3 regions of the Rhizobium sp. CB3171 genome follow, and region 1 is predicted to be linked to each of the others. Evidence: predicted binding sites of a transcription regulator. Region 1 holds the regulator's gene; each other region holds the start of a gene.
The links. Region 1 encodes PhoB, which activates phosphate uptake and scavenging genes when phosphate is short. Its sites were predicted from a motif close to TGTCATNNANCTGTCAT; they were not measured.
Positions count from the first base shown of each region.

Region 2: the regulator PhoB is predicted to act here: its motif matches at 3,654-3,670, upstream of ppk2 (polyphosphate kinase 2).
Region 3: the regulator PhoB is predicted to act here: its motif matches at 1,795-1,811, upstream of QA648_RS17975 (inorganic phosphate transporter).

Region 1 covers NZ_CP121652.1:151,635-162,397, reverse strand. Annotated here, with positions in the region: gene QA648_RS00800 (O-succinylhomoserine sulfhydrylase) at 25-1,209, shown strand; gene apaG (Co2+/Mg2+ efflux protein ApaG) at 1,536-1,928, shown strand; gene QA648_RS00790 (Hsp33 family molecular chaperone) at 2,005-2,994, opposite strand; gene argF (ornithine carbamoyltransferase) at 3,042-3,959, opposite strand; gene QA648_RS00780 (aspartate aminotransferase family protein) at 4,033-5,232, opposite strand; gene QA648_RS00775 (GcrA family cell cycle regulator) at 5,658-6,182, shown strand; gene phoB (phosphate regulon transcriptional regulator PhoB) at 6,282-6,965, opposite strand; gene phoU (phosphate signaling complex protein PhoU) at 6,998-7,711, opposite strand; gene pstB (phosphate ABC transporter ATP-binding protein PstB) at 7,763-8,578, opposite strand; gene pstA (phosphate ABC transporter permease PstA) at 8,593-9,927, opposite strand; gene pstC (phosphate ABC transporter permease subunit PstC) at 9,924-10,763, opposite strand, start outside.
Region 2 covers NZ_CP121652.1:499,338-510,100, forward strand. Annotated here, with positions in the region: gene QA648_RS02405 (DUF4424 domain-containing protein) at 1-276, shown strand, start outside; gene QA648_RS02410 (methyl-accepting chemotaxis protein) at 506-2,443, shown strand; gene ppk2 (polyphosphate kinase 2) at 2,626-3,546, opposite strand; gene dxs (1-deoxy-D-xylulose-5-phosphate synthase) at 3,904-5,820, opposite strand; gene QA648_RS02425 (pirin family protein) at 5,946-6,869, opposite strand; gene QA648_RS02430 (exodeoxyribonuclease VII small subunit) at 6,944-7,195, opposite strand; gene QA648_RS02435 (histone deacetylase family protein) at 7,198-8,139, opposite strand; gene QA648_RS02440 (thioesterase family protein) at 8,305-8,706, shown strand; gene QA648_RS02445 (biotin transporter BioY) at 8,783-9,346, opposite strand; gene QA648_RS02450 (energy-coupling factor transporter transmembrane protein EcfT) at 9,375-9,977, opposite strand; gene QA648_RS02455 (ABC transporter ATP-binding protein) at 9,977-10,654, opposite strand; gene QA648_RS02460 (winged helix-turn-helix domain-containing protein) at 10,762-10,763, shown strand, end outside.
Region 3 covers NZ_CP121652.1:3,702,125-3,712,887, forward strand. Annotated here, with positions in the region: gene QA648_RS17970 (MucR family transcriptional regulator) at 1-66, shown strand, start outside; gene QA648_RS17975 (inorganic phosphate transporter) at 148-1,749, opposite strand; gene QA648_RS17980 (hypothetical protein) at 2,004-2,312, shown strand; gene QA648_RS17985 (hypothetical protein) at 2,454-3,059, opposite strand; gene QA648_RS17990 (CbtA family protein) at 3,124-3,864, opposite strand; gene QA648_RS17995 (CbtB-domain containing protein) at 3,877-4,086, opposite strand; cobalamin riboswitch at 4,144-4,216, opposite strand; gene QA648_RS18000 (histidine phosphatase family protein) at 4,323-4,889, shown strand; gene QA648_RS18005 (SURF1 family protein) at 4,893-5,657, opposite strand; gene cyoD (cytochrome o ubiquinol oxidase subunit IV) at 5,845-6,258, opposite strand; gene cyoC (cytochrome o ubiquinol oxidase subunit III) at 6,255-6,884, opposite strand; gene cyoB (cytochrome o ubiquinol oxidase subunit I) at 6,890-8,893, opposite strand; gene cyoA (ubiquinol oxidase subunit II) at 8,941-10,077, opposite strand; gene QA648_RS18030 (hypothetical protein) at 10,128-10,415, opposite strand; gene QA648_RS18035 (MFS transporter) at 10,473-10,763, shown strand, end outside.

The sequences.
Region 1 (10,763 bases):
TTTTGTTTTGAAAGTGGTGATGGCATGAGCAAGACTTGGCGCCCCGCAACCCAGCTCGTTCACGGCGGAACGCTCCGTTCGCAATTCGGCGAGACCTCCGAAGCAATCTATCTGACCCAGGGCTTCGTCTACGACACCTCGGAAGCCGCGGAAGCCCGTTTCAAGGGTGAGACGGATGGCTTCATCTACGCCCGCTACGGCAGCCCCACCAACGACATGTTCGAGAAGCGCATGTGCGCTCTTGAAGGTGCCGAAGATGCCCGCGCCACCGCTTCCGGCATGGCCGCCGTTTCCGCCGCCATCCTTTGCCAGTTGAAGGCTGGCGATCATATCGTCGCGGCCCGCGCCCTGTTCGGCTCCTGCCGCTGGGTGGTCGAGACGCTGGCGCCGAAATACGGCATCGAATGCACGCTGGTCGATGGCCGCTTCATCGAGAACTGGGAAAAGGCCATCCGACCGAATACCAAGGTGTTCTTCCTGGAAAGCCCGACCAACCCGACGCTGGAAGTCGTGGATATCGCCGCCGTCGCCAAGCTCGCCAACCAGATCGACGCCAAGGTCGTGGTCGACAACGTCTTCGCAACGCCGCTGTTCCAGAAGCCTCTGGAGCTCGGTGCGCACATCGTCGTCTATTCCGCGACCAAACACATCGACGGCCAGGGCCGCTCGCTCGGCGGCGTCATCCTCTCCGACAAGCAGTGGATCGACGAAAACCTGCACGATTATTTCCGCCACACCGGTCCGGCCATGTCGCCGTTCACTGCCTGGACGCTGCTGAAGGGCATCGAAACGCTCCCGCTGCGCGTCAAGCAGCAGACGCAGAATGCCGCCAAGGTCGCCGACTTCCTCGCGGAACAGAGCAAGGTCGGCAAGGTGATCTATCCCGGCCGCAAGGACCATCCGCAGGCAGACATCATCGCCAAGCAGATGACCGGCGGCTCGACGCTGGTGGCCTTCGAGCTGAAGGGCGGCAAGGAAGCGGCCTTCAAGCTGCAGAACGCGCTGGAGATCGTCAAGATTTCCAACAATCTCGGCGACTCCAAGAGCCTGATCACCCATCCCGCCACCACCACGCACAAGAACCTCACCGACGAAGCCCGTGCCGAACTCGGCATTTCGCCGGGAACGGTGCGCTTTTCCGCGGGGATCGAGGACAGCGAAGATCTGGTCGAGGATTTCGCCCGCGCTCTGGCACAAGTTTCCGCCTGACTATATCTACCCAAACCCGCCCGAATATTGTTCGGGCGGGCTTACACATCTCGAAAACGAACCGTGCGCCTATACTTTCGACCGCCGACAATTAACCTTTAGAGTTATTCCTAACATCTGAAAATCCGAATGGTTTAATCCGTCAAAGGCGTTTTCACCAATCCATTCCTTGACGGAACAGGTCGCTTTATAGGATACCCCTAAGTATCCCGCTTTCCGTGGGATCATAGAAAGCGGATAAGGTGCCCTAGACTTAAATGCTGGAGCGTCCTTTGTGCGTTCGTTTGAGCGCGCGACGTTTCGGAGTAGTGACCAAGGTGTCAGGCATGTATCGCGCACTAACACACGACATCGAAGTTGTTGTCGAACCCTTTTATCTGGAGGAGCAATCCGATCCGGAAGACGATCGTTACGTCTGGGGTTACCGCATCATCATTTCCAACCACTCGACCGTCACCGTGCGGCTGGTGACGCGCTATTGGCACATCACCGATCAGAACGGCATGGTGGATGAGGTGACCGGGCCGGGCGTCGTGGGCGAGCAGCCCAGGCTGCGGCCCGGCGATACCTATGAATATTCCTCAGGCTGCCCGCTCGACACGCCATCGGGCATGATGTTCGGCCACTATCAGATGGAGACGGATGACGGGAAGCTGTTTCACGTCAAGATCCCCGCCTTCTCGCTGGATACGCCCAACCTGCTGCGGACGCTGAACTGAAGCTCGCTGGAGCGGTCGGCCTTTCACGGCATCGCCTCACCGCTCCATTTTGCTCTTCGCACTTTCCTGAGATTGCTCAGGCGGCCGTCACCTCGGACACCTCGAAGCGATAGGTCGTCGAGCAGAACTCGCAGGTGACGGCGATTTCGCCGTTCTCCTGGCTCGCTTCGACCTCCTCGGCGGAGAACCCCCGCAACACACCCTTCAGCTTATCGCGCGAACAGGTGCAGCGGTCAAAAACTGCCTTGGGCTCATAAACGCGCACGCCGCGCTCATGGAAGAGACGGAACAGCAAACGCTCGGTACCGACCTGCGGATCGGTCAATTCGTCGGCGTCGATGGTCTCGACCAGCGAGCGGGCTTCCGCCCAGGCGTCATCCTCGACGTGTGCGCGCAGGCTGGTGTCGCCGTCGCCGCCGTGGAAGTCCGGCTGGCGCATGCGCTCCGGAGCTTCCGGCAGAAACTGCGCTACAAGGCCGCCCGCCCGCCAGCGATGGCGCGGCTTGCCGGCCTCATCGCGATCGAACAATTCGGCGGCCCCGAGGCGGACACGCGTCGGGATCTGTTCCGACTGGCGGAAATAGGTGCCGGCGATCTCCTCGAGCGACGCGCCGTCAAGCGCGACGATCCCCTGATAGGGCTGGCTGAAGCGACCCTGATCGATGGTGAAGGCGAGGACGCCCTTGCCAAGTAGTTGTTCCGGTTCGGTCTTGCCGGCAGCCACGGCCTTGGCCAGCGCCTCGTCATCGAAGCGGGCATAGGCGCGGACGTTCTCCGGCGTCGAGAAATCGGCGACCAGAAGGTCGACCGGCCCGTCGCTCTTCGTCTGCACGGTGAACTTGCCCTCGAACTTCAGTGACGTGCCGAGCAACACGGTCAGCACCACCGCCTCGGCCAGCAGCCGGGCAACCGGGGCCGGATAGCTGTGCCGGGCGAGAATTGCGTCCAACAGCGGCCCAAGCTGCACGGCGCGGCCACGGACATCAAGACCCTCTACCTGGAAGGGAACGACATGATCGTCGCCGGCAAAATCGAATTGACCCAGCGAGGCTGCACTTTCCGCCATTGCTCTACTCCTACTGCGCCCGCGACATCAAACGCGGTTCTATATCTTCAGATCGCGCCCAGGCACCAAGCAAGAATCGACTTTTGCGCATGAAGGCGGTTTTCCGCCTCATCGAAAACAACGGATTGCGGACCGTCGATCACCTCGTCCGTCACTTCCTCCCCGCGATGGGCGGGCAGGCAATGCATGAACAACGCGTCCTTGCCGGCCTGTGCCATCAAAGCCGCGTTGACCTGATAGGGCTGGAAGACATTGTGACCGCGGGCCCGGTGCTCCTGATTCATGGAAACCCAGGTATCGGTTACCACACAATCGGCGCCGGCGACCGCACGGTCAGCATCATGCGAGAGCATGATTTCGGCGCCCTCGTTGCGGGCCCAGTTCAGATAGTGATCCTTCGGCTCGGAACCAAGGGGTACGGCCATGTTCATGCGATAGCCGAAACGGGCAGCCCCTTCGACCAGCGAATGCAGCACGTTGTTGCCGTCGCCGGTCCAGGCGATGGTCTTGCCCTTGATCGGACCGCGATGCTCCTCGAAGGTCATGATGTCGGCCATGATCTGGCAGGGATGCGTGTCGTCGGTGAGAGCGTTGATGACCGGCACGGTCGCGTGCTGGGCGAGTTCCAACAGGCGCGAATGTTCGGTCGTGCGGATCATGATGGCGTCGACATAGCGCGACAGCACCTTTGCCGTATCGCCGATCGTCTCGGCGCGGCCAAGCTGCATTTCCGTGCCGGACAGGAACAGCGTCTCGCCGCCGAGCTGGCGCATGCCGACATCGAAGGAGACGCGGGTGCGGGTGGATGGCTTCTCGAAGATCATCGCCAGCATCTTGCCGGCGAGCGGCTTGTCGGCCGCACCTGCCTTCAGCGCCTGCTTTCGCACGATGGCATCGTCGATGATGCTGCGCAGATCGGCAGCCGCGACGGCCGAGAGATCGAGAAAGTGTTTCGGTGAAGCCATGTCCCTACCTGTACTCCAAAAATGATAACGCCCGCCGTGGGGCAACAACGCCCCCGATCAGCGGGCGCTGAACTCAAGCCGACTTCTTGACGCGGGCGGCACGCAGGCTTTCGGCGGCACGTTCGATGCGGGCAATGCCTTCGCGCGCCTCCTCGGCCGTGACCACCAGCGGCGGCAGCAGACGGATGACGTTGTCGCCGGCCGGCACACCCAGCAGATGTTCGGCGCGGATCGCCTGCAGCAGGTCCGCCTGGGGAATGGCCGCCTTGATGCCGAGCAACAACCCTTCGCCGCGAACATCCTCGATAATATCCGGAAAACGATCCTTGAGCGAGGCCAAGCCCTGGCGGAACACCAACGCAACATCGCGCACATGCTGCAGGAAACCGTCTGATAGCACGACATCGAGCACGGCGTTGCCGACCGCCATGGCGAGCGGATTGCCGCCATAGGTCGAGCCATGCGTGCCCGCCTTCATGCCTGCGGCCGCTTCCGCGGTCGCAAGGCAGGCACCGAGCGGAAAGCCACCGCCGATGCCCTTGGCGACGGCCATGATGTCAGGCGTGATGCCGGCCCATTCATGGGCAAAGAGCTTGCCGGTGCGTCCGACGCCGGTCTGAACCTCGTCGAGGACCAGAAGCAGGCCATTCTCATCGCAAATCTGACGCAGGCCGCGCAGGAACTCGTTGGTCGCCGGGCGGATACCGCCCTCGCCCTGCACGGGCTCGATCAGGATCGCGGCTGTCGCATCGGTGATGGCGGCACGCACCGCGTCGAGATCGCCGAAAGGCACCTGGTCGAAGCCGGGCGCCTTCGGGCCGAAACCTTCGAGGTACTTTTCCTGGCCTCCGGCGGCGATCGTCGCGATCGTGCGGCCATGGAAGGCGCCTTCGAAGGTGATGATATGGAATTTCTCGGGATGACCCTTGTAGAACTGGTAGCGACGCGCCGTCTTGATGGCGCATTCCAGCGCCTCCGCACCGGAATTGGTGAAGAATACCTTATCGGCGAAGGTCGCCTCCGTCAGGCGCTTCGACAATTTCTCCTGACCCGGCACCTCATAGAGGTTGGACAGGTGCCAGACCTTATCGGCCTGCGACTTCAGCTCTGCAACCAGATGTGGATGGGCGTGGCCAAGCGAATTCACCGCGACGCCCGCGGCGAAATCGAGATAACGCTCGCCGGTCTCCGTGATCAGCCACACGCCCTCGCCTCGCTCGAACCGCAGCGGAGCACGCATATAGGTGTCATAAAGCGGCGCGGTTTCAGCCATGGCGCATTCTCCTCGATCACAACCTTTAGGGCCAATCGTTTCCTTCGAATGAAACGGGCCCGGAAAAATCAAAAATGCCGCCTTGCGGCGGCATGGGCACTATTGATGTTTTGCACTGCGATGTCAACAAAACTGGCGATTTAGCAGGTGCGGCAGAGCGCCTCTCGATGGATGGCATGTCTTCGACAACTTATATTGCATAAATGCCACTCACGTATAGCAAGTTGGGGAAAACCTCGAAATCGATTCCTCAAGATTCCCGCGACTCTTGTCACGGAGTCAGCCTCACACTAGGTTAAAAACCAATTACTAGACTGCATGCGGCGGAACTAGTCACCACAATTTTAAAGCGTTTCACGCCTCGACCCAATTCGAGGCAATGGTGAGGGATTCTGCCATCAGAAACGCGATAGCGGAGACAGGGCATGAATTGGACAGACGAACGCGTCGAGAAGCTGAAAAAGCTGTGGTCCGAAGGTTTGAGCGCCAGCCAGATCGCGGCACAGCTCGGTGGTGTCAGCCGTAATGCCGTCATCGGCAAAGTGCATCGCTTGAGCCTGCCGGGCCGAGCGAAGGCCGGTGGTGCGGCAACCACAGCTCGAGCGCCGAAGCGCAATACCTCGGCCCCACGCGCGCCGAATTACGCCTCGCGCGTTGCAACCCGCACGGTTACCCGCCAGCAGGGTGCGACGATGCTCAAGGAAGAGGTCGAGATCGATACGGTCAGCGAAGTCGAATATCGTCCGGCCGCCAATGTGGTCGTTCCGATCTCGCGCCGCCTCGGCCTGACGGAGCTCACGGAGCGCACCTGCAAGTGGCCGGTCGGCGACCCGCTGAAGGAAGATTTTCACTTCTGCGGCAATGACAGCCCGGACTCTTCGCCCTACTGCACCTACCATCAGCGGCTGGCCTATCAGCCGGTGCATGACCGGCGCCGGGCCGCGCACTGAACCACACCAGACAAAGGAAAAACGGGCCGAAAGGCCCGTTTTCTGTTTCCGCCGCTATGTTGGATGGCCAATCGGGTTGCCCCGATCAGGCCTCCCCCATCAGGCCTCCATGGAATAACCCGCGCCGCGAACGGTGCGGATGACGTCCTGCATGTTGGAGAAATTCAGCGCCTTGCGCAGGCGGCCGACATGCACGTCGACGGTGCGTTCGTCGACATAGATATCATGCCCCCACACGCCGTCGAGCAACTGAGACCGAGAGAAGACGCGGCCGGGGGACGACATCAGGAATTCCAGAAGGCGGAATTCCGTCGGCCCCAACCGCACTTCACGGCTCTTTCGGTGGACGCGATGGGTTTCGCGGTCCAGTTCGATATCGCCGCAGCGCAGTACCGTGGACAGGACCTCCGGGCGGGCTCGGCGCAACATCGCCTTGACGCGGGCCATCAGTTCCGGCGTCGAGAACGGCTTGACGACATAGTCGTCCGCGCCGGTGGAAAGGCCGCGCACGCGCTCGCTTTCCTCGCCGCGAGCGGTGAGCATGATGATCGGCAGGCGCTCCGTCTCCGGCCGCATGCGCAGCCGACGGCAGAGCTCGATGCCGGACACGCCGGGGAGCATCCAATCGAGGATCAGAAGATCGGGGATGCGCTCCTGGAGGCGCAGCTCAGCTTCGTCGCCTCTCAGGATAGTGTCGACCTCGAAGCCCTCGGCCTCGAGATTATAGCGCAGCAGAACGCTTAGCGCTTCCTCGTCTTCTACAACAGCAACTCTCGGAACCATGCGCCTCTGGTCTCCTTCTCTTGGTGTCTACTTTATTCCGTTACCGAACCGACGGTGTTGGCGGTATCGTCCTTCGGGCGCTCGCCTTCGGGCTGGGCACCGGTCGCCATGTAATAGATCGTCTCGGCGATGTTCGTGGCATGGTCGCCGATGCGCTCGATGTTCTTGGCGCAGAAAAGAAGATGCGTGCAGGTGGTGATGTTGCGCGGATCTTCCATCATGTAGGTCAGCATCTCGCGGAAGAGCGAGGTGTACATGGCGTCGATTTCCTCGTCGCGTTCGCGGATCGACACGGCCTTGTCAGGTAAACGGGTCGAGTAGACGTCGAGCACTTCCTTGAGCTGGACGAGCGCCAGTTCGGAGAGGTGTTCGATGCCGCGGGCGAGACGACGCGGAACGCCGGTGCCCTGCACGGCGATGACGCGCTTTGCGGTGTTCTTGCCGAGATCGCCGACGCGCTCCAGATCGGCGGCGATGCGGATGGAGCCCATGATTTCACGCAGGTCCGCAGCCATCGGCTGACGGCGGGCGATGGTGACGATCGCCTTGTCGCCGACTTCGCGCTCGGCGTGGTCGAGAATGACGTCATCGGAGATGACCTTCTGCGCAAGGCTGGCATCGCCGTTTACCAGGGCGCGGACGCTGTCGCTGACCATCTGCTCCGCCAGGCCGCCCATTTCGGAAATGCGGCGCGTCAGGAACTTCAGGTCTTCGTCGTAAGCGGAGAGAATGTGTGTTGAGACCATTTTTTTATCCTCTAGGTGAAAGATGTGAAAGGAACCGCGCGGGGAGCATCATCAGCCAAAACGGCCCATGATGTAATCCTGCGTGCGGTAATCATCGGGATTGGTGAACATCTTATCGGTATCGTTCTCCTCGACCAGATGGCCGAGATGAAACATTGCGGTACGTTGCGAAACGCGGGCTGCCTGCTGCATGGAATGCGTCACGATGACGATCGTGAAGTTTTCCCGCAGCTCATGAATGAGTTCCTCGACTTTGGCGGTGGCGATCGGATCGAGCGCGGAGCACGGCTCGTCCATGAGAATGACCTCGGGACTGACGGCGACGGCGCGGGCGATGCAGAGGCGTTGCTGCTGACCGCCTGAGAGGCTAGTGCCGGCATCATAGAGCCGGTCCTTCACCTCGCCCCACAGCCCGGCCTTCTGCAGACTGGTTTCGACGATATGGTCGAGATCGCTCTTGGACCGATGCAGCCCATGGATACGCGGACCATAGGCCACATTCTCGTAGATCGACTTCGGAAACGGATTGGGCTTCTGAAACACCATGCCGACGCGGGCACGCAGCTCGACGACATCGATTGAGTTGTCGTAGATATCCTGATCGTCGAGCGTGATTTTGCCGGTGACGCGGCAGGTGTCTATCGTATCGTTCATGCGGTTGAGGCAACGCAGGAAGGTGGACTTGCCGCAGCCGGAAGGACCGATCAGCGCGGTGACAGTGTTGGCGCGGATGTTCAGATCCACGTCGAACAGCGCGCGCTTCTCGCCATAATGGACCGAGACGGCCTGACCGATCATCTTGTAGGGGATCGTCATCATCTTCTTGGCCAGTGCTTTTTCGCTCGCGGCTTCCGTCATCATGTTCATTCCATCGCCTCCCGTCACCAGCGCCGCTCAAAGCGACGGCGTAGCAGGATGGCCCCGATGTTCATCGCAACAAGGAAGAAGAGCAGGACGATAATGGCCCCGGAGGTTCTTTCGACAAAGGCGCGCTCGGCTTCGCTCGCCCACATGTAGATTTGCACCGGCAGGGCCGTCGAAGGATCGAGCGGCCCTCTCGGATAGTTGGCGACGAAGGCGACCATGCCGATCAGAAGCAGCGGCGCCGTCTCGCCGAGCGCATGGGCAAGGCCGAGGATCGTACCCGTCAGGATACCCGGCATGGCGAGCGGCAAGACGTGATGGAAAACCATCTGCATGCGCGATGCGCCAAGCCCGAGCGCGGCACTGCGGATCGACGGCGGCACGGCGCGCAATGCCGAGCGGGTGGCGATGATGATCATCGGCAGCGTCATCAGGCTCAGCACCAGCCCGCCGACCAGCGAGGCGGAACGCGGCAGGCCCATAAAGTTGATGAAGACCGAGAGGCCGAGCAGGCCGTAGACGATCGACGGCACCGCGGCGAGATTGTTGATGTTGACCTCGATCAGATCCGTCAACCGGTTCTTCGGCGCGAATTCCTCAAGGTAGATCGAGGCGGCGACGCCGACCGGCAGCGCCAAGACCAGCACGGTCAACATGAGATAGAGCGAGCCGATTAGCGCGACGCCGAGACCCGCGGCCTCCGGGCGACTGGAATTGCCGGACAGGAACAGACCGGTATTAAACGCCTCGTGCAGGGCGCCGGCGGCGGCGAGCTGCCTCATCCAGGCGAGTTGCTGGTCGGAGACCTTGCGGTCCTTTTCGTCCGCCGTCAGGTCGATCTGTCCCTTGTAGGCAGAGTCGATATTGGCACTGGCGAGGAAAGTGACCTTCACCGTCTTTCCGATGACAGAGGGATCGGCCACGACCTTGTCGCGCAATGCAATGCGTGCGCCGTCCGATACCATTTCCATCGCCTGGCGCACGAGCGCCCGATTGGAAGGATCGATGCCCAGCGCCTTCACCACGGCGTCGCGTACCAGCGCCGTATAGTTGGCTGATATCAGGACCTTCGGATCACTGGCCCCCTTGCCTATGGGATCGATGACCTTCTCGGTGAACTCGATCGGCAGGGCGATGGAGGTCTGCACGAAGGCAGTGTAGCCGTTGCGGACAACGGTCGAGACGAGAATAATCAGGAAAACCAGTCCGAAAATGACGGCGGCCATCCCATAGGCACGAAAACGCCGCTCGGCCGCATAACGTCGCTTGATGCCGATATCCCGCCGCGCCGGAGCGCCTGGCGTCAATCCGCGCGACATATTCGGTGCCTGGGAGGATACGACATCGCTCATTCGTATTGCTCCCGGTAGCGGCGGACGACGTAAAGCGCGTAGACATTCAGGCAAAGGGTCAGACAGAACAGCGTTATGCCGAGTGCGAAGGCAACCAGTGTCTGCGGCGATGTGAATTCCGGATCGCCGGTCAACTGACTGACAATCTTCACCGTGACCGTCGTCATCGGCTCAAAAGGATCGAGCTGCATGCGGGCGGCAACGCCGGCGGCCAATACCACGATCATGGTCTCGCCGATCGCCCGTGACGCCGTCATCAGCAGCGCGCCGACGATGCCCGGAAGGGCCGCCGGCAGGAGAACGCGCTTGACCGTTTCCGAGCGCGTGGCGCCAAGGCCGAGCGAGCCGTCGCGCAGCGACCGCGGCACGGCCATGATGATGTCGTCGGACAGAGAGGAGACATAGGGAATGAGCATGACGCCCATGACGAGGCCGGCGGTCAGCACGCTCTGCGCCTCGATGAAATTGGCATAATTGCCGGTCAGCAAGCCATTGAGATCAGCCGAGATATCTCTCAGGAAAGGCCCTACCGTGACGAGCGCAAAGAAGCCATAGACGATGGTCGGAATGCCGGCCAATACTTCGAGCATCGGTTTGGCGACGGAGCGCACTCGCGCCGAGGCATATTCGGCCATGTAAATCGCGGCAAACAACCCGACGGGAACGGCGACCAGCATGGCGACGAAGCCGATATAGAGCGTTCCGGCCAGCAACGGAATGAGACCGAACGTGCCAGACGTTTGTGAGCCGGCGCCGGTGAAGCGCGGGTCCCAGACGGTACCGAAGAAGAACTCGGCAGCCGGGACTATGTTGAAGAAGCGGGCGGCCTCCGACAA
Region 2 (10,763 bases), 350 kb from region 1:
AAAACCGCGACCAAACTATCCGCTGCCTCCGACAAGGGCGGCCGCGCCTATACCGAAAGCTGGATTTCCTACGTTTTGAGCACGGGCGCCAACTGGTCCGGTCCGATCAAGCATTTTCAGCTGACGGTGGATAAGGGCAGCCCGGAGAACTACGTCAGCTTCTGCGGCAGCGGCGTCAAGAAGATCGGCCCCACGAGTTTTCAGATGACCGCAGAGGATTTTTCTCCTGAGCACGATCTCGATATTCTGATCCTCAATGCCGGATCTCAGAATTAGAGTATTGTTGCGCCTCTTGCACTGAGCAGAGTTAAATAATTTTAAAGCTGTAGCATCTAGTTATGCATGCGATTGCGATTGTCCTTTTCGGGGATAATCGCCTGCCATGACGGCTCCGCGGCTCTCGCGCCCAATCATGCCTCTTCCCAGAATTTTGGAGCATCCGGCTGCGCTCTCCCAGCGGGTTCGTCGATGTTCGCCAGGACCGGCGCTCAGGAGGCGCTTGCCCATGTTTGCGAAGAACCTTTCCTTGAATGGCAAACTCGCCATCACCTTTGCCGCACTTATCGCTATCTTCGCCTGCGTTTCCGCATTCGTTTACGCCAAGGAAGAAATATCGACCGCGGCCGCCGCCGAACAGGTCAAGTCACAGCAGCTCGTCAATCTGATCGACGATTCCCTGCAGGCCATGCTGGAACAGGCGGTCAACTTGCGCGGCTTCCTGCTGCTGCGCAGCAATAGCACCTATGGCGACGTTGGCACCAATCGCGATCGCATGCTGAAGAGCATGGCGGCCGCCAAGACGGTTGCCGCCGACGAGCCGGACCTGCTTGCCGCGATCGCCGGCATGCAGAAGGCGGCCGATCTTTATTTCCATCAGCTCGCCGAGCCGCAGATGAAGGCGCGCAAGGAAACCGAGATGCCGCTCGACCAGATCGTCAAGATCGGCCAGAACGAGACGAAGGGTCAGCTCGACGGTTTCCGTGAGGCTGCAGCCAAGATCAAGCAGGCTGCCCGCGCCAAGGCAGATGCCCAGTCAGCCATCCAGGATGATGCCAATAGCGAACTGCGCCTGACATTGATTGCCGGCGGCATCATCGCTTCGCTGGCTGCAGCCGTGCTTGCCTGGCTGCTCGCACGCACCATCGTTCGCCCGATCGTCGGCATGACTGCCGCCATGGCCCGCCTTGCCGGCGGTGAGCATAATATCGACGTGCCGGCCATCGGCCGGGGCGATGAAGTCGGCCGCATGGCTGACGCCGTCGTCGTCTTCAAGGAAGCGGCGATCGAGAAACTGCGTCTTGCCGGCGAGACCGACCGCATGCGCGGCGATGCCGAGCGTCAACGTCAGATGAACGACGAGCAGAAGGCGCGGGAAGAGGGCGAGATCCGCTTCGCGATGGAGGCGTTGGCCGGCGGGCTTGCCGCCCTGGCCTCCGGCAATGTCGCCGCGCGCCTCGAGCGTACCTTCGCACCGCAGCTCGACGGCGTCCGCGTCGACTTCAACAATGCCGTCGAAAAGCTGGAAGCCGCCCTGCAGTCGGTCGGCCACAATGCTTCGGCGATCAATGCCGGTGCCGGCGAAATTCGTTCGGCCGCCGACGATCTTGCCCGCCGCACCGAGCAGCAGGCCGCCGCCGTCGAAGAGACCGCAGCAGCCCTCGAAGAGGTGACGACGACGGTTCGCGATTCGGCCAAGCGCGCTGAAGATGTCGGCCATCTCGTCGAACGTGCCCGTCAGGGCGCTGAGAAGTCCGGCGATGTCGTGCGCAAGGCGGTCTCCGCCATGCAGCAGATCGAAAAGTCCTCGGGCGAGATCAGCAACATCATCAGCGTCATCGATGATATCGCCTTCCAGACCAACCTCCTGGCTCTGAATGCCGGTGTCGAAGCTGCCCGCGCCGGTGATGCCGGCAAGGGTTTCGCGGTCGTCGCCCAGGAAGTCCGCGAGCTGGCCCAGCGTTCCGCCAACGCCGCCAAGGAGATCAAGGCACTGATCACCACCTCGAGCGATCAGGTCAACACCGGCGTGTCGCTGGTCGGCGAAACCGGCAAGGCGCTGGAGCTGATCGTTTCCGAAGTGCAGGAGATCAACCGCCACGTCGGCGCCATCGTCATCGCCACCCGCGAACAGTCGACCGGGCTGCAGGAAATCAACACTGCCGTCAACAACATGGACCAGGGCACGCAGCAGAATGCCGCCATGGTCGAGGAACAGACGGCGGCGAGCCATGCACTCGCCCGCGAGGCAGCCTCCCTCAATGAGCTCCTGCACCAGTTCCGTCTGAGTGACATGCCCCGTGAATCCAAACGTCCCGCAGCCGTTACTGCCCAGTCCCGACCGGCTGCTTCGCCTGCGAGGGCATTGGGCCGCACGGTCGCCAAGGCATTTGGCGGCAAGGCCGCTGCGGCGGCTGTTGCCCAGGACGAGTGGGAGGAGTTCTGAGGCTGGCGTCTTGATGACGCCGGACCTCCGATGCTCTTTCTGACGAGCATCGGAGGCTTGGACGGAAAGGCCGTTTTGATCGGCGATCTGTCTCGCCTGTTTCGAGGCGAGACAGATATCAGTTAGCGGTAGCTGCCGAGGGTGGCTATGACCCTTGGCCAGCGCTACCGCGAAAGCGTTCCCTAGTACTTGGACGGAACGTAAAGCTCCGGCGGCAGCACCTTGCGCTCATAGTTGGGGTTGAAGACGCGCTCCGGCAGGGTGATGTCCTCGTGAGGCACGTCCTCATAGGGAATCTGCCTGAGCAGATGGTCGATGCAGTTCAGGCGGGCGCGCTTCTTGTCATTGCCTTCGACGATGTGCCAGGGCGCTTCCGGAATGTTCGTGCGCGCGAAGGTTTCTTCTTTCGCCTTCGTATAGGCTTCCCACCGCACGCGGGACTGCAGATCCATCGGCGAGAGCTTCCACTGCTTCAAGGGATCGTGGATGCGCACGAGGAAGCGAAGCTGCTGCTCCTCGTCGGTGATCGAAAACCAGTATTTGACAAGCCGAATCCCGGAGCGAACCAGCATGCGTTCGAACTCGGGTACGTCGTGAAAGAACTGCGCGACCTGATCTTCCGTCGCAAAGCCCATCACACGCTCGACACCGGAGCGATTGTACCAGGACCGGTCGAAGAGAACGATCTCGCCGCCCGCCGGCAGATGGGGCACATAGCGCTGGAAATACCATTGGGACTTTTCGCGGTCGGATGGCGCTGGCAGCGCCACGACCCTGGCAACACGGGGGTTGAGCCTTTGGGTGATCCTCTTGATTGCCCCGCCTTTGCCCGCCGAGTCTCGGCCCTCGAAGATCACGACGACCTTCTCCTTGTGATAGGTCACCCAATCCTGGAGCTTGATCAGTTCGGCCTGTAGCGACAGCAAGGTGCGGAAGTAGTCGATACGCGGCATCGCAGCCGGATGTGCCTTCTGGTAAATCTTTCGGATCTCTTCGGAAAGAGCCGGTTCCGAGAGTTCCAACTCATAGTCTTCGTCTAGCGTATCGGCCAGTTCCGCTTCAAGCCAGTCGGAATACTGGTGCTCTTTGTCTGAATTGTTCAAGGTTCTCTCCGCTTCTCGATGGCAGCTAACGACAGCAGTCGATGCATGATCGCTCTTAAAAACGCGAACATGCCCGTTCCTGCATTGCTGCAAGTTCCGCTTTGTTCATGACAGTTAGATGACTGATTGCCGCAAGATGCAGGGCGAAGAACGTCGTGCTCAATTCTAATCAGCAAAAGCGGGCTGGATGCATTGGCTTCAAAGCCAGCGACCTTTGCGCATTCAAATCAAAGCGCTGTGCCCTGGACGCACATCGGGTAGGGACCAAGCCCCAAGCCGAATCGATAGGCATAGGGCAAAAAGTGCCGGAAGATCGAGACCCGAACAGACGGTAGATGATGGCGAGTTTAGCCGAGCTTACCCGACGACCTCGATAATCCGGCTGCGGCCCAGCGCCTTGAACACCGTCTGCACGATGCCGGCCCGGTCGAGACCGGCTTTGGCATTCATGACTTCGGGCTTGGCTTGCTCCATCCAGATGTCGGGCATGACCAGCGTGCGGATCTTCAAACCATTGTCGAGCAGGCCTTCCGTGGCGAGGAACTGCATGACCTGGCTGCCGAAGCCGCCAACCGAGCCTTCCTCGATGGTGATCAGCACCTCATGATGGCTGGCAAGCTGGCGGATCAGATCGTGGTCGAGCGGTTTGGCGAAACGAGCATCGGCAACCGTTGTCGGCAGTCCGGCCGCATCGAGATCTTCGGCGGCGGCAAGGCTGTCGGCGAGCCGGGTGCCAAAGGATAGCAGCGCCACTTTCGAACCCTGCTTGACGATGCGGCCCTTGCCGATCTGAAGAATTTCGCCGCGTTCCGGCAAATCGACGCCAACGCCTTCGCCGCGCGGATAGCGGAAGGAGATCGGGCCAAGATCGTAGGCAGCAGCCGTGCGCACCATATGCTTCAGCTCCGCCTCGTCGGCGGCGGCCATGACCACGAAGCCGGGCAGGCTGGCGAGAAAGGCCGTGTCGAAGGAGCCGGCATGCGTCGGCCCGTCGGCGCCGACGAAGCCGGCGCGGTCGATCGGGAAGCGCACTGGTAGCCCCTGGATCGCGACATCGTGCACCACTTGGTCATAGGCGCGCTGCAGGAAGGTCGAATAGAGCGCCGCGAAGGGCTTAAAACCCTCGGCGGCCAGGCCGGCCGCAAACGTGACGGCATGCTGCTCGGCAATACCGACGTCGAAACAGCGGGCCGGGAAAAATTCCTGCAGCTTGTCGAGACCGGTGCCGTTCGGCATGGCGGCGGTGATGCCGACGATCTTTTCGTCCAGCATCGCTTCCTGCACGAGCGCATCGGCGAAGACGCTGGTATAGCTCGGTGCATTCGGCTTCACCTTGGCTTGCGCGCCGGTGATGACGTCGAATTTGTTGACGCCGTGATATTTGTCCGCCGCCGCTTCGGCAGGGGGATAGCCCTTGCCCTTTTGCGTCACGACATGGATCAGCACCGGGCCCTGAGCATGGTCCCGCACATTGCGCAGGACCGGAAGAAGATGGTCGAAGGAGTGACCGTCGATCGGGCCGATGTGGTAGAAACCCATCTCCTCGAACATCGTCCCGCCGGTGACATAGCCCCGCGCATGTTCGACGGCGCGGGTAATGGCGCGGTCGACATTCTTGCCCAGATAGGCGGTGAGCTTCTTGCCGAAATCACGAAAGCCCATATAGGTGCGGCCGGAGGCGAGGCGCGCGAGATAGGCGCTCATGGCTCCGGTCGGCGGGGCAATCGACATGTCGTTGTCGTTGAGAATGACGATCAGCCGCGCGTCGAGCGCGCCGGCATTGTTCAGTGCCTCATAGGCCATGCCGGCCGACATCGCGCCGTCGCCAATGACGGCAATGACGCGGCGGTCGGTATTGTCGAGTTCGGCGGCGACCGCCATGCCGAGACCGGCGGAAATCGATGTGGAGGAATGCGCGGCGCCGAAGGGATCATATTCGCTCTCTGCGCGGCGGGTGAAGCCGGAAAGTCCGTCCTCCTGGCGCAGCGTGCGGATGCGGTCGCGCCGGCCGGTCAGGATCTTGTGCGGATAACATTGATGACCAACGTCGAAAATCAGACGGTCGTTCGGCGTGTCGAAGACATTGTGGATGGCGATGGTGAGTTCCACGACGCCGAGGCCGGCGCCAAGATGTCCACCCGTGCGCGATACCGCATCGATCATCTCGTCGCGGAGCTCGCGGGCGAGTTGCGGCAAATCCCGGTCCTCCAGCTTTCGCAGGTCGGAAGGATAGTGGACCTGGTCCAGCAGGGGCGTCTCTGGCATATGTGTCAAGGCTGAAGCCTCTTTCTTACTATTCTTGGGCAGCGGCCCGCCTTTATCTCAAAAAAGATTGCGACAAAAGGCGACGAATTCAAGGAGTGCCTGAACAAGAAACATTTGGCATTGTTATGAACTCGTTAGCTTTCCGGCAAAGGAATAAATTCTTCCTCGTCTCCCGGCACGATATCGAAACGGCCGGTGCGCCATTCTTCCTTGGCTTTTTCGATGCGTTCCTTGGAAGAAGACACGAAATTCCACCAGATATAGCGCTTTGAATTGAGTGCCGCACCACCAAAAAGCATCAAATGACAGCCTTTTTCAGCCGCCTCCAGGGCAATCGCATCGCCGGGGCGGAAGACAAGGAGTTGATCCTGTTCGAAACGGTCGCCCGCAACAATGAGCGAGCCGGAGAGAATATAGACCGCACGTTCCTCATGCCCGGCGCCAAAAGGAAACCTCGCGCCGGGCTGAAGCTGAAGATCGACATAGAGCGTGTCGGAAAAGACTTTGACCGGCGAGGTTACCCCCTCGAAGCTGCCGATGACCACGCGACCCGTCGCTCCGCCGTCGTCGATCAGCGGCATGTCGCTCTTTTCGGTATGGGTAAAGGCCGGATCGATCTCTTCCTTGTCGTCCGGCAGGGCTAGCCACGTCTGCAGGCCGGACATCGCCAGCGGATGGCCGCGCAGATTGTCCGGCGTGCGCTCGGAATGTACGATACCGCGCCCGGCCGTCATCAGGTTGATATCGCCGGGACGAATGACCTTTTCCGTCCCGAGGCTGTCCCTATGACGGATTTCGCCGTCGAAAAGATAGGTGACGGTCGACAGGCCGATATGTGGATGCGGCCTGACATCCAGTGCTTCGCCGGGCCGCAGCACCGCAGGACCCATGCGGTCGAAAAAGATGAATGGCCCCACCAGCCGCCGCCGACTGCTCGGAAGCGCACGACGGACGAAGAAGCCGCCGAGATCGCTGGTGCGGGGAATGATGAGATGCTCGATCGCGTCGCAGGCGAAGGCATCGCCGGGCAGCGGATCTTTTCCAGGGAAGAAGGACATGACGAGCGCTCCATTCGGTTGAAAGCCAACCTAACGGCAATAGGTCGGAAACTCAAATCTTGCGCGCGCGGGCTTCACTGCCCGTCCAGCGGCTCCGTGCCTTGGGGCTTGCCGGCGCGGTCGAGCCTGATCTTCTCGATGCGGTTCTCCGCTGCCGAGAGCAGAGCCTCGCAATGCTTCTTCAGCGCTTCGCCGCGCTCATAGATGGCGATGGATTCGTCGAGCGCGACGTCGCCGCGTTCCAGCCGCGCGACGATGCTTTCGAGCTCCGCCACAGCCTTTTCGAAGGAATAGCCGGACACATCCACTTTGGCGCTTTCGCTCATCATCAACCCTTCATCATGCGCAGAATATGCAGGCCTGCCGATTCGGCGAGGCCTTCCAGATCATAGCCGCCTTCGAGCAGGCTGACGACCCGGTTCTTGGCGCTGCGGTCGGCGGCTTCCAGAATGCGCCCGGTCGCCCAGTCGAAATCCTCGCCGGTGAGATTCAATTGTGCCAGGGGATCGCGATGATGGGCATCGAAGCCGGCCGAGATGAGGATGAGGTCGGGGCGAAAATCGTCGAGTGCCGGCAGCACGCGTGATTTGAAGGCCTCGCGGAAATGGTCGCCGCCGGTATTGGGCGAAAGCGGCGCGTTGACGATGGTATTATGCGTGCCGCGCTCGTCCTTCTTGCCGGTGCCGGGGTAAAGCGGCATTTGATGCGTGGAGCAGAAGAGCACCGAGGGATCGTCCCAGAAGATGTCCTGCGTGCCGTTGCCGTGATGCACGTCCCAGTCAACGATGGCGACGCGCTCGGCTCCATGGGCCTTCTGCGCATGGCGGGCGGCGATTGCCACGTTGTTGAAGAAGCAGAAGCCCATGGCCTTGGACTTCTCTGCGTGGTGGCCAGGGGGGCGGGCCGCGACAAAGACGTTGTCGGCCGCGCCGGAGAATACGTCGTCGACTGCCGCCATTGCGCCGCCGACGCCACGCAGGATCGCCTGCAGCGTCTTCGGGCTGGCATAGGTGTCGGCTTCGAGCTGGTTGATCTCGTCCTCGTCACCCCCGTCGGGGATCGAGCGCATCACAAAGGTGAGGTGCTCTTCCGGATGGGCAAGCAACACGGCGTCTTCATTGGCGATTGGCGCCTGGCGCCGGTCCAGTCGCTCGAAGTTCGGATGCTCCAGCGCGATATTCAAAGACCGCAACCGGTCAGGCCTCTCCGGATGACCCGGGGGGGTTAGATGTTCCAGAAAAATCGGGTGCTCGTAAAGACGTGTGCTCATGAAACCAATCTACAGACGGGATATGACATCTGCTACCGGACATGGGCAGTATCACCATAATGTCAACAATCCATCTTAACCACGTTGGGCTACCAACCGTTTACTTCTTGAGGCGCGATGTTAAGCTTTCATTAAGGTGCGAGCCGTCGGCCAGGGTTTTGCGTGATGATGAGTCTAGAACGATCCGATGTCATCGAAATGCGGGTACCGCCTCGCGATGTCGACAGGCAAGGGCAGATGTTCATCGCCTCCTACATCTCCCAGGCGGAAACGGCGCTGTCGAATTTTTGGCGCGCCCGGCCGCTGGTGAGCGACGAGCCGGTCTACATCGCCACCAAGGCTTCGTGCGCGCTGCACCGGGCGCTGCGTTATGACGATCTCGCCCGCTTTTCGGTCAGCGTCAACAAGATCGGCGGCAAGTCGATCGGCTTCATGGTCCTGGTCGAAACCGGCAATGAGGTGGCGGCGGAGGTGGAAATTCTCTGGCTCGCCGTGCGCGGCGAGGAACACGATCCTGTGCCGCTGCCGGAAGATACCCGCGACTGGCTCTACAAATACCTGGATTGATTTCTAGCTGAGCAGCTCTTTGCCCGAAAGCCGCGTCACAGTTTTCGCTGCGTGACCCTTCGGTCGGGCATTATGCTCAGCTTCGCTGCGGCAGCAGGGGGTAGCCAACCATGACGGCGCGGCCGACGAGGGCGGCGACGACAGCTTTGACGAGGTCACCCGGAACGAAGCCCATCGACCCCTTGAACGCGTTGTTGAAGCCGAGATTGGCCCCGATCGCGAGCCAGGCGATGCCGAAGGCGTAGAGAACCACGACGCCGCCGATCACTGAAGCGATGAAGAAGCCGATGCCCTGGGCAAGGGCCGTTTGCTCGGCCTTCACCAGCCGCTCGGAGAGATAGCCGGTGACGTAGGCGGCGAAGATCCAGCCGATGAAGAAACCGGCCGTCGGACCGGCGAAGACGGCAAGACCGCCACGGCCGCCCGACAGCACCGGCAGGCCGATCGCCACCAGCACGACGACGATCAACACCGCGATGGCGCCGCGCTTCGCGCCAAGCACCACGCCCGCAAGCATCACGCCGAGCGACTGTGCCGTGATCGGCACCGGAATGATGCCGATCGAGATCGGCGGCAGCAGGCCGAGCGCCACGATGATGGCGGCAAAAAGCGCGGAGAGAACGAGGTCGCGGGTGGTCATGACGGCTCCAGTCGAAAACAGTGTCTTTTCAATGCCGCCGAATGCCCCTGGCGTCAATCGCGGCTGCGATATTATCGGCATCGCGCAGCGTCAGGATGATCAGCGGCACCAGCGCTGTTGTCATGCGGATTTTGATCCCGCGAGCTTCATGCGCCTCTCGGATGGCGCGGTAACGGTCTAGAATTTCCGGAACGAAGCGCACGACGAGGCCGACCGAAAGACCGATATCGGCCGCCTTCAAGAGGCCGATCTTTTCCAACGGCGCGGCAAGCGCCGTGATCTCGTCGATGAAAGCGGCGATCGACGTCGTGGCCGTCACCACGGCCGCGAAAAACACCAGCGCGGTCAGCCGCAACACGGTGACAGCAGCGACATGGACGGGATTGAAGATCAGGCTGAACAGCGCCACGACGATAATGGTGAGAACGACCGGCCGCAGCCGCTTCAACGCTTCGCTCACGGGCAAGCCAGTGCTGAAATAGAGGAGGGCGCCGATGGCAACGGCGAGGCCAAGCAGTGCGAGGTTGTCCGTCAGGAACAGCAGGATGCCGAGGGCCGCCAGCGCGCCAAGCTTCAGACGCGGCGCCAGCCGGTGCATCCAGGTACTGGCATCGACGTGCAGCGTCTGCATCAGGCAGCCAACTCCCTGTAGCGGGCAACCGCCTCCGTCGGCGGCGCATCCGCGATTAATCGACCTTGATCGAACAGCAGCACCCGATCGAAATCCTCTATCAGCGACAGGTCATGGCTGATGACGATGACATGCTCCGGCAGCCCGGCAATGGTTTCCTGCACCAGCGCCCTGTTCCGGAGATCGAGCTGATTGGTCGGTTCGTCAAGAATGAGGATGTCAGGTCCGGTGACGAGCACGGAGCAGAGAGCGGCCATCTGCAGCTCGCCGCCGGAAAGTTCATGTGCGCGCCGCTCCGCCAGATGGCGGACGCTGAACCGGTCGAGAATGCCGTCCACCGCCGCCTCGATCTCGCTCTTGCCGAGGCCGCGCGCCTTGAGGCCGAAGGCGATATCGTCGCGGATGATCGGCAGGATGATCTGATTCTGCGGCGACTGGAAGATATAGCCGACCTTGCCGAGCACGGACTTGGCGTCGGTCACGGTGTCGAGCCCATTGACGGTGACCCGGCCGGTCGTAGGCTTGGCAAGCCCGTTGATCAGCCGCGCAAATGTCGTCTTGCCGGAACCGTTGAGCCCGATCACACCGACGCGCCGCTCGCTCAGCGTCAAGCTGAGCGGCGAAAGCGCAAGCCGCGGGCCGAAATTGACGCCGGCATTGTCGAAACGGATATCCAAGCTGCTGGCCCTGTTCCATCGTGATATCGCGGTCCTATAGCCCATCATGACGAATTATCAAATCAACGCCGTTTGAAAGCATGGGAATTAATGCCTATGATCTGAGCAT
Region 3 (10,763 bases), 420 kb from region 1:
AATCGCCGTTCGGAACTCGCCAAGCTCTCCGGTCTCGGCGCCAACGGCAACAAGCCGCAAGAATAATGGCGCCTCAAGGGCGCCATCATCTCTTGACGATATTTTTGCCTGCTGAGCCGCCGCAGCTCGATAGCTCGGCGGCACCGGTCAAAAGACCTGGCGCAGCACGATGAACAGCACGAAGGCAAGCGCGATCGAGGCGGGCAGCGTCAGAATCCAGGCCATCAGCATGTTGCGGACGGTGGACCACTGCAGACCGGAACCATTGGCGGCCATCGTGCCGGCGACGCCGGAGGACAGGACGTGCGTGGTCGAAACCGGCAGGCCGAGATGGTCGGCCGCACCGATCGTCAGCATGGCGACGACTTCGGCGGCGCCGCCCTGGCCATAGGTCAGGTGCGTCTTGCCGATCTTTTCGCCGACGGTGACGACGATACGCTTCCAGCCGACCATGGTGCCGAGGCCGAGTGCCAGCGCCACCGCAACCTTCACCCAGAGCGGAATGAACTTGGTCGCGTGATCGACCGCGGCGTGATAGTTGGTCACGGCCTTCAGATCATCCGGGCTCATCTGCAGCAGCTTCTGCTTGTCTATGAGCTTCAACGATTCACCGATCAGGTAGATGTCGTTACGAACGTTGCCGACCAGGCCGTTCGGCAGTTTTTCGACGCTCGGATAGGCGGCGATTTCAGCGCTGGTGGCGTGGATATAGGCCTGCAGTGCTGGCGTCGTTTCGTCCGTCCAGGTCTTGCTCTTCACGGCAACGCTGACGGCAGCCTTCGGGTCTGCGGGCGTGGCGACGCCGGCCTTCACATACTTGCCGAGTACCGTCTCGACCTGCGCCGAGGCTGCCTTGTAGGCATCGAGGTAATTGACATCGGGCGTCTTGTTCAGCGCGAAAGCGGTCGGTACTAGGCCGATAAGGATGAGCATGATCAGACCCATGCCCTTCTGGCCATCGTTCGAACCATGGGCGAAGCTGACGCCGGTGCAGGTGAAGATCAGCAGGCCGCGGATCCACAGCGGCGGTGGCGTATTGCCCTTCGGCGCTTCATAAAGCTCCTTGTTGCGGATCAGAACTTTGGAGACCAGCAACAACACAGCGGCTAGGCAGAAGCCGATGATCGGCGACAGCAGCAGCGACAGGCCGACATTGCTTGCCTGCGACCAGTCGACACCGCTCGTGGCGGAACCGGCCGGCGCCAGGAACTGATTGGCAAGACCGACGCCGATGATGGAGCCGACGAGCGTGTGCGAGCTCGAAGCCGGTAGGCCGAGATACCAGGTGCCGAGGTTCCATACGATGGCGGCGGTCAACAGGGCGAAGACCATGGCAAGGCCGGAGCCCGAGCCGACCTGCAGGATCAGTTCGACGGGCAACAGCGCCAGAATGCCGAACGCGACGGCACCGGAAGAGGTCAGCACGCCGAGGAAATTAAAGAATCCCGACCAGATAACCGCAAATTCGGCCGGCAGCGAACGGGTGTAGATGACGGTAGCGACCGCATTGGCCGTATCGTGGAAACCGTTGACGAATTCGAAGCCGAGCGCGATCAGCAACGCCAATCCGAGCAGGATCCACGGAACCGCCGCCGCATTGGCAAGATCGTTGCCAAGGGCATAGCCAACGTAAGCAAGGCCGCCGAGTACGACGATGCCGAAGAGCGGCAGGAACCATTTGGCGGAACCGCCTGCGCCGTGAATAGGGTGGTCACCACCCTCCGAATTGCTTGAAACGACGTCGACCATCTCAAACTCCCTATCGCAAATAAGGTCTTCATTTAAGCGCGGTTGATGACGCTCTCGTGACGCGTACTCGTGGTGTCGATACTGAACTTCTTGTTGCGAACGTCTCTCCTAAGGCGGCAGTGGGCGACACGCGCATTGCAACTCCACGTTCAACGTCTTGATTTTGCCGCGAAAAGGCCTTTTTCGGTTCACCCGGGGTTCAGCCAGCGGGGATTTAAATCCGCTTGTAAGGGACTTGAATGGAGATCATCACGATGAGATTGCCCGTGATTGCCGTTGCTGCCGTACTCGGCAGCCTTGTCGTATCTTCGGCAGAAGCAATGCCTATCGCCGCTGTTGGGACCGTGGCTAAAGCGCCGGTCGTCAACGTTGATTATGCCTGCGGCCGTGGCTGGCATTTGACGCCGCGCGGCGTATGCCGGCCGAATCGCTATGGGCCGCCGCGCGGTTATGGCTGGGGATATTACAGGGCGCCACCGCCGCGTTGGGGCTGGTATGGCCATCGCCCCTATTATCGTGACGGATGGGACGGTGGTTGGCGAGGCCGGCCGCGTGATTGGTAAAATAAGGCACACCGCCGTCCGGTGACGGCGGGTGTCGTCTACTAGAGCGGGAAAGCGATTCATAGAATCGCTTTCCCGCTCTATCTCTTTGTTTTTACGCATCCGGACGGAAAACCGCTTCGCACTTTTCCTGGAATTGCTCTAATCGGCAATGGCCGGTTTCGTCCGCAGGAGCCGCGCGCTCCACCACAGCGCGGTCACTGCCGTCATCAGCGCCAGCATCGTTGTTGCGAGGCTTTTGATGTGCAGAAAGATGCCGGCGAGCCGTGGCCGGATCAAGTCGGCCGTGTTGAAGCCTTCGTTGCTGAATTGGCAGAGAATAAGCGACAGATTGTTGCGTACCAGCGCGCCGTCGATCTCCGAGACGAGCTCGCCGGCGGCAGCCATTTCGTCCTTCATCGTACGCATCTGCAGCAGCGCCATCTTGGCGGCGGCGAGATAGGCATGCGAGCATTCGTTAAAAGGACTGTCCTCATCGCCAACGCTTCCCGGCATGACGCCCCAAAGGCAATAGGCACGCTGGATCTGTGCGAAGTTCAGCACGCGACGGAAGGACTCGTCGGTATCGGACGCCGATGAGGCAAGCGCGATGATGCGCCCGTAGTAAGGAGCGATCACGGCCATTTCGCCATGGGTCAAGCTTGGTATCGGAATGCCCGCACGAGTTCCGGACGAGCTGCCGCTATGCGCCTTCGCCTCCAGCGGCAAGCTGAGTGCGCAGATCAGATAAAAGACCGAAAACAGAATGGCTGGTCTCAGCCAGTATATCCCCCGCAAAAAGTCATGCGGGGGACATGTCAGGCTTGCCATTTCAGGCCCGGCGAATGGATGTGCGACCGTAGCGAACCTGCGGCAGGTCACGTTCGGCCCATGCCCCGAAGGCGAGGCCGAGTGTCGCCCACAGGATCGCGTGCATGCCGAGCGACGCGATGCGGAAGCGCCAGAGCACGACGGCGGAGAACTGCTCCGGCACTTCGTTGATCGTCGGCAGGAGGTATTGAACCAGGCCGATGAACACGATGTAGGCGATGCCAGCGAAAATCACGCCGTTCCATGAACCGTAGCGTGTTACCAGACCGCGGACGAGGGACACCGCGGCAACCATGGCGACGACGGAGGCAACGATCATCACGAAGAACAGCTCGGTCCTGGCGCCGATCGTGTCCGGATTGCCGACCGCTGGCGGATTGGCTGGATATTTGATGTCGGGAACCAGGGAAATGGCGATGAAGGCGGCAATCGCCAGCAGCGCGGCAGTGCCGCGGGCGCCAAAGGGGCTGACACGGCCGTAGACATAGGCGAAGACCAGGGCGAAGAGCCCGCCGACTGCCGTTGCATAGACCAAGGCACCGGTGAAGAGGCCGAGGCCTGCCTGGGTGGCGCGGCTAATGATCTCCGGTTCCGGGGCTTCGCCTGCCGCCTGGGCAGCCTGCTCTTCAAACGCGATCGCCCGCTCGACGAGCGGCTCGCCGAAAGTATGGGCGAAGGCAAAAATGAGAACACCCGCCAGCACTCCGACCAGCATGCCGCGGAGCAAAAGACGTCCAACCATGTTCCAGACCCCTTAGTGGCAGGGGAACCCGAGCAGGTGGCGCGCGTCGTGCACGAATTCGTGCACATAGGAGCCCGACATCAGTGCGGTCGCACCTTGCTCGGTGCCGATGAAATAGATCGCCAGCATGAGGAGAAGACCGGCGAAAATCGCCCAAGGCATGATTTCGCCAACCGGGATCGGCGTCGGGATTGCGGTCGATGCGAAGGTGGTATCAGCCATTTTATTTCCCTTTAAGAAGAGCGCGTTCCATTTACGGAAGGGTTTTTTACGGGAAGGGTCTGGCTCTCTAGGGGCGGTATCCGCCCTTCGATTACAGTGGCGCGACCGCGCCGGGATTTCACCGGCTTCCACACCCGTAAGACTAAGCTTATAGCTGGCTGCAAAGACGATTGTCAATCAAGGCGTTGCCGTGATCGAAAGTCGCGGCAGCGGACCCTCTGAGGATATAGGATATTATGAGAGCGCGTTTGAGCTGGGTCTGCCACGGAATGACCGAAGCCAACCGGAAGAACCGGTTTCCGGTGGATGAGCCGCTGGAGGCAAAGGCCACTCAACAGGCCGGCCTGCTTGCCGCGCAGCTTGGAACGGTCGACCGCGCGTGGACGAGCCCGGCTCTACGGGCCGGCCAGACGGCTGTGGCTATGGGACTTGACGCTGCAACGGAACCATCTTTCCGCGAGTGCGACTATGGGCGCTGGCAAGGCCGGTCGATCACCGAGTTACACGAAGCCGATGCGGAAGCGCTGTCGCGGTGGATGCTGGATTTGGATGCGGCGCCGCATGGTGGCGAACCCTTATCCGCCGTCCTCGCCCGCGTCGGCGATTGGATGAAGAGCCACACCGGCGATGGCGGTCACACCGTCGTCGTCACGCATGCGACCGTCATTCGCGCCGCTATTCTCCATGTGCTACAAGCGCCGCCTGTCGCGTTCTGGACGATCGATGTGGAACCGCTCGGCATCGTGGAGATGACCAGCGACGGCCGCCGCTGGCAGCTTCGTTTTCCGAATGCCGTAAGATAGTGGTTAGCGGTTGGCCTTCGCTCGCTGCCGCTCAAAATAGATAAGATAGGCGGCAAGGCCTGATGTCATTACGGCAAGCCCGTACCATGTGATGGCGTAGACGAGATGATTGTTGGGGAAGACGATCTGCGTCAGGCCACCGACAGGCAGATCGCCCGGATTTTTCGTATCGTCCGCATCGATGAAATAGGGCGCGACGTTTTGAAGGCCCCGCGCCGCGGTGATCGCCGTAACGTCGCGGGAATACCAGCGCTCTTCCGATGGCACGTTGGAGCGCAGCAGCGTGCCCCTCGGCTCGTTGATCCTGAGCAGGCCGGTGACGGTCGTCTCGCCGGTCAGTTCGCCGGCGGGGCGGGTGTCCGGATTGCGCTTGTCGGTCGGCACGAAACCGCGATTGACGATGATAATCGTGCCGTCAGCCGCTTTCATCGGCGTTAGCACCCAATAACCGGGGCCGAGCGCGGTCGAGGCATAGACCTGCGCTTCCTTATCGTTGAGGAAGGTGCCGGTCGCCTGAACATGCTTGTACTCGTAGCCGGCGGCGTCGATCGCGGACCATTCCGCCGGGCCGGGGGCGGCCACGGGCGGCGCATGCACCCGGGCATCGACGCGGGCGATCAGATCCAGCTTCCAGGACAGCCGCTTCACCTGCCAGGTGCCGAGCGCAATGAGCGCTGCGGTCAATAGCAGAAGCAGGATTACCCAGATGGCAAGCGCGAGCGTGGAGCGGGGCTTTTTGGAAAGAGTGTCGGTGGGGGTATCGGTCAAGGCGCTGAACTCCATCGGAGGCGCTGTCGCATGATTCCGAAAAGTGCGAGGCGGCGTTCGGATAAGATCATGCATCATCTAAAAAATACTGCTGCTCGTCCCATCGGATGCTCGAAGCAGTAGCCCAGCGGAAATCTTACGCTGGAAAAGCGGCGGGCATCCGTGGGGACACCCGCCGTCCGGTTTGTTACGGCATATTGCGCATCATGTCGGGCGACATGGGCATCATGTTGGAATTGAGGTGGTGCATGACCCAGAGCGAGCCGGAAAGCGCGATGACCACCAGCACGATGGTGAAGATCAGCGCCATCATGTTCCAGCCGCCTTCCGACTTGGTGTTCAAGTGCAGGAAATAGATCATGTGCACGATGATCTGGATGGCGCCGAGGATCATGATCAACGCCGCGGTGACGGCCGGATCGGAGAAGACCTTGGCCATGACCAGCCAGAAGGGGATGGCAGTCAGGATGACGGAGAGGATGAACCCCGTCACGTAGCTCTTGAATGTGCCGTGGCCGGCCTCGTGTCCGCCATGACCGTGACCATGGCCGTGAGCGTGGGCGTCGGCGGAATGATGCGAAGAATTGGCGTTCGAGCTCATCCGAGAACTCCCATGAGGTAGACGAAGGAAAACACGCCGATCCAGACGACATCGAGGAAGTGCCAGAACATCGACAGGCACATCAGACGGCGCTTGTTTGCGGGAATGAGCCCGTGCCGGCTTGTCTGCACCATCAGCGTGATCAGCCAGACGAGGCCGCTGGTGACGTGCAGGCCGTGCGTGCCGACCAGCGTGAAGAAGGCCGACAGGAAGGCGCTGCGCTGCGGGCCGGCGCCTTCCAGGATCAGGTGATAGAATTCGTTCAGTTCGAAATAGATGAAGGCGGCGCCGAACAGGCCGGTGATCGCCAGCCACAACAGCGTCGCCGACTTGTTGTCCTTCTCCATGGTCAGCATGGCGAAGCCATAGGTGATGGAGGAGAGCAGCAGCATCGTCGTGTTGAGGGCGACGACCGGCAGCTCGAACAGGTCGGCCGGCGACGGACCGGCCGCATAGCTGCGGCCAAGCACGGCATAGGTCGCAAAGAGCACTGCGAAGATCAGGCAGTCGCTCATGATGTAGAGCCAGAAGCCGAGCATCGTGCTGCCTTCCGGATGATGCTCCTCCGTCAGGTAGAAGGCGGTAGCTTCGCCATCCTTGGAAGCGGGTACGGTATGGGTCGTCATGGGTCTTATACCTGTCCTGCGAGCGCCTTCGTGCGCTCGGCCTCAGTCTTCACGACCTCGTCGGCGGGAATGTAGAAGTCGCGCTTATAGTTGAAGGTATGGCCGATCGTAATGGCGATCATGGCGACGAAGGTAATGGCGGCGAGCCACCAGATGTACCAGATCATGCCGAATGCGAAGGCGATGGAGAGAACGCCGAGGATGACGCCCGTGCCAGTGTTCTTCGGCATGTGGATCGGGATGAAACCCTCCGTCGGACGCTTGTAACCGCGATTCTTCATGTCCCACCAGGCGTCGTGATCATAGACGATCGGCGTGAAGGCGAAGTTGTAGGCCGGCGGCGGCGACGAGGTGGACCATTCCAGCGTACGGCCGTTCCAGGGGTCGCCGGTGTGATCGCGAAGCTCTTCGCGCTTCATGAAGCTGACGGCGAGCTGGATGAGGAAGCAGGCGATGCCGATGGCGATCAATCCGGCGCCGAAGGCTGCGATGATGAACCAGATCTGCAGCGACGGATCGTCGAACTGGTTGACGCGGCGGGTAACACCCATCAGGCCGAGGATATAGAGCGGCATGAAGGCGAACCAGAAGCCGATCTGCCAGAACCAGAAGCTCATCTTGCCCCAGAAAGGATCGAGCTTGAAGCCGAAGGCCTTGGGGAACCAGTAGTTGACACCCGCAAACATGCCGAAGAGCACGCCGCCGATGATCACGTTATGGAAGTGGGCGATCAGGAACAGCGAGTTGTGCAGCACGAAGTCGGCCGGCGGAACCGCGAGCATGACGCCGGTCATGCCACCAATGGTGAAGGTCACCATGAAGCCGACGGTCCACAGCATCGGCACTTCGTAGCGGATGCGGCCGTGGTACATCGTGAACAGCCAGTTGAACAGCTTCGCACCCGTCGGGATCGAGATGATCATCGTCGTGATGCCGAAGAAGGAGTTGACGCTGGCGCCCGAGCCCATCGTGAAGAAGTGGTGCAGCCAGACGAGGTAGGAGAGGATCATGATCACGCAGGTGGCGTAGACCATCGAGGCGTAGCCGAACAGGCGCTTGCCGCAGAAGGTGGCGACGACTTCCGAGAAGACGCCGAAGGCCGGCAGCACCAGGATGTAGACTTCCGGGTGGCCCCAGATCCAGATGAGGTTGACATACATCATCGGATTGCCGCCGAGGTCATTGGTGAAGAAGTTCGTGCCGGCGTAGCGATCGAGCGTCAGCAATGCGAGCGTGGCGGTCAGGATCGGGAAGCTCGCGACGATCAGGATGTTGGTGCAGAGCGAGGTCCAGGTGAAGACCGGCATTTTCATGAAGGTCATGCCCGGAGCGCGCATCTTGACGATGGTCGCGATCAGGTTGATGCCCGAAAGCGTCGTTCCGATACCCGCGACCTGCAGGCCCCAGATGTAATAATCGACGCCGACGTCGGGACTATAGGCGATGCCGGAAAGCGGCGGATATGCCAGCCAGCCGGTCTTGGCGAATTCGCCGATGAAGAGCGAGATCATGATGATGATCGCGCCGGCCGTCGTCATCCAGAACGAGAAGTTGTTGAGGAAGGGGAAGGAGACGTCGCGTGCGCCGATCTGCAGTGGCACGACGAGGTTCATTAGGCCGGTGACGAAGGGCATCGCCACGAAGAAGATCATGATGACGCCGTGGGCGGTGAAGATCTGGTCGTAGTGGTGCGGCGGCAGATAGCCATCGGAACCGTTGAAGGCGATCGCCTGTTGCAGGCGCATCAGCAATGCGTCGGAGAAGCCGCGCAGCAGCATGATGAGTGCCAGCACGACGTACATGATACCGATCTTCTTGTGATCGATGCTGGTGAACCATTCCTTCCAGAGATAGCCCCAAAGACGGAAATAAGTCAGCAGGCCGAGAAGGGCGATACCGCCGAGGGCAACGCCGATGAAGGTCACGACGAGGATAGGCTCGTGATAGGGAATCGAATCGAGCGTCAGCCGACCGAAGATGAATTTATAGAGGTCCGGGTTGGAAAACATGGATCGCCTCTGTCCCTTATGAATGTCTTGTTATTGAGCGCACCGGATCAGTGACCCTGATGCTGCGCCGAACCGGTCGACGAATCGGAAGAAGAGCCGTTGCCCATATCCATGCCCTGCATGGAGCCCATGCCCTGCATCGAGTTGTCGCCTTGCTGCATGGTATGGCCAGCGCTGCCGTCAGCCTTGACCGGCGTCACTTCGCCTGCATCCGCACCGCGGTTGTCGTAGATCAGGCGCTCGCGGTTTTCCTGGCTGTCCTTGCCGGCGCCGCCCTTGGCGTCGATATGCATCATCTCGCCCATGCACATTTTGCTGGGATCGGCGCACATATTGAGGATGGCGTCGTATAGGCCGTCGTCGACCGAATTGTAGTAACGCACCGGCTCTCTTTCACTCGGCTTGGCGAGCGTCAGATATTCCGGGCGGCCGAGGGTCGAGCCCTGGCTCTTGACCTTCTGGACCCATTGGTCGAAGTCGGCCTGGCTCAGACCATGGAACTTGAAGCGCATATGCGAGAAGCCGGCGCCGCTGTAGTTGGCGGACAGGCCCTGATATTCGCCCGGCTTGTTGATGACGGCATGCAGCTTCGTTTCCATGCCAGGCATGGCGTAGATCTGGCCGGCGAGCGCGGGAATGAAGAACGAGTTCATCACCGAGGAGGCCGTGATCTTGAAGTTGATGGGCGCATCCACCGGCGCGGCCATTTCGTTGACCGTGGCGATGCCGAGATCGGGATAGAAGAACAGCCATTTCCAATCGAGCGCCACGACTTCGACATTCAGCGGTCTTGTCGTGGTGGTCACCGGCTTGCCGGCGGCGACGCGGTCGAGCGGCCGGTAGGGGTCGAGCTGGTGGGTGCTGATCCAGGTCACCGCGCCGAGCGCGATGATGATGGCGAGCGGCGCCGACCAGATGACGAGCTCGAGGCGGGTCGAATGATGCCAGTCCGGATTATAGGGTGCTGTCGTGTTCGACAGGCGATATTTCCAGGCAAAGAACAGGGTTAGGAAAATCACCGGTATGATGATCAACAGCATCAGGACGGTCGAGACGACGATAAGGTCGCGTTGCTGCACGGCGATGTCGCCGGAGGGAGCCATCACCACCATGTTGCAGCCCGAGAGCAGCAAGATGAGCGGTAGGACGGATAAGCGGCTGAAAATCTTCGATAGTCTTGGCACGTCTCAAAGCTCTTTTTGTTATTGACCGTATGGCGACTAAAGGACGGCGGTCATGAACGGTATGAGGTGTTTCGTCGCACCGCAGCAAGCTTGGGTGCAATGCGGTATCGGGGCGCAACTTCCCCTATCGGGAAAATCTTGAGAAATCCAGAAGGTTTTCCAACGCGCAGTTGCTTTGTTGCGGCTAATATACCGAGATCGGCGGATATGGCTACCGGCCGCAGCGCGCCGCCGTGGGATTGTGGCGGCAAAAGACGGAAATTAGGCCAGATCCAATCGCCAATTCGCGAATTATTCCATGCACGATACTTGATAAGTTCGTAAGTTTGATAAAACATCTTACCTCGACGCGATTTCGTGGAGGAATTCGCGTCCGGAGAGGGAGGCTCCCGTATATGGCCAGCGCCACACATGAATCCTTAAATCCAACGTCTTCAGGTTTAGAACGCGATGCACGCAACATGCATGCTCGCGCCACTGTCGACCCCGGCAATATCGCCATCGGCGTGATCATCGGTCGCACGTCCGAGTTTTTCGATTTCTTCGTTTACGCCATCGCATCGGTCCTGGTTTTCCCGAAGCTGATCTTCCCCTTCGCGGATCCCTTGCAGGGCACGCTGCTTTCCTTCCTGGTTTTTTCGCTTGCCTTTATCGCCCGCCCGATCGGCTCGTTCATCTTCATGGCG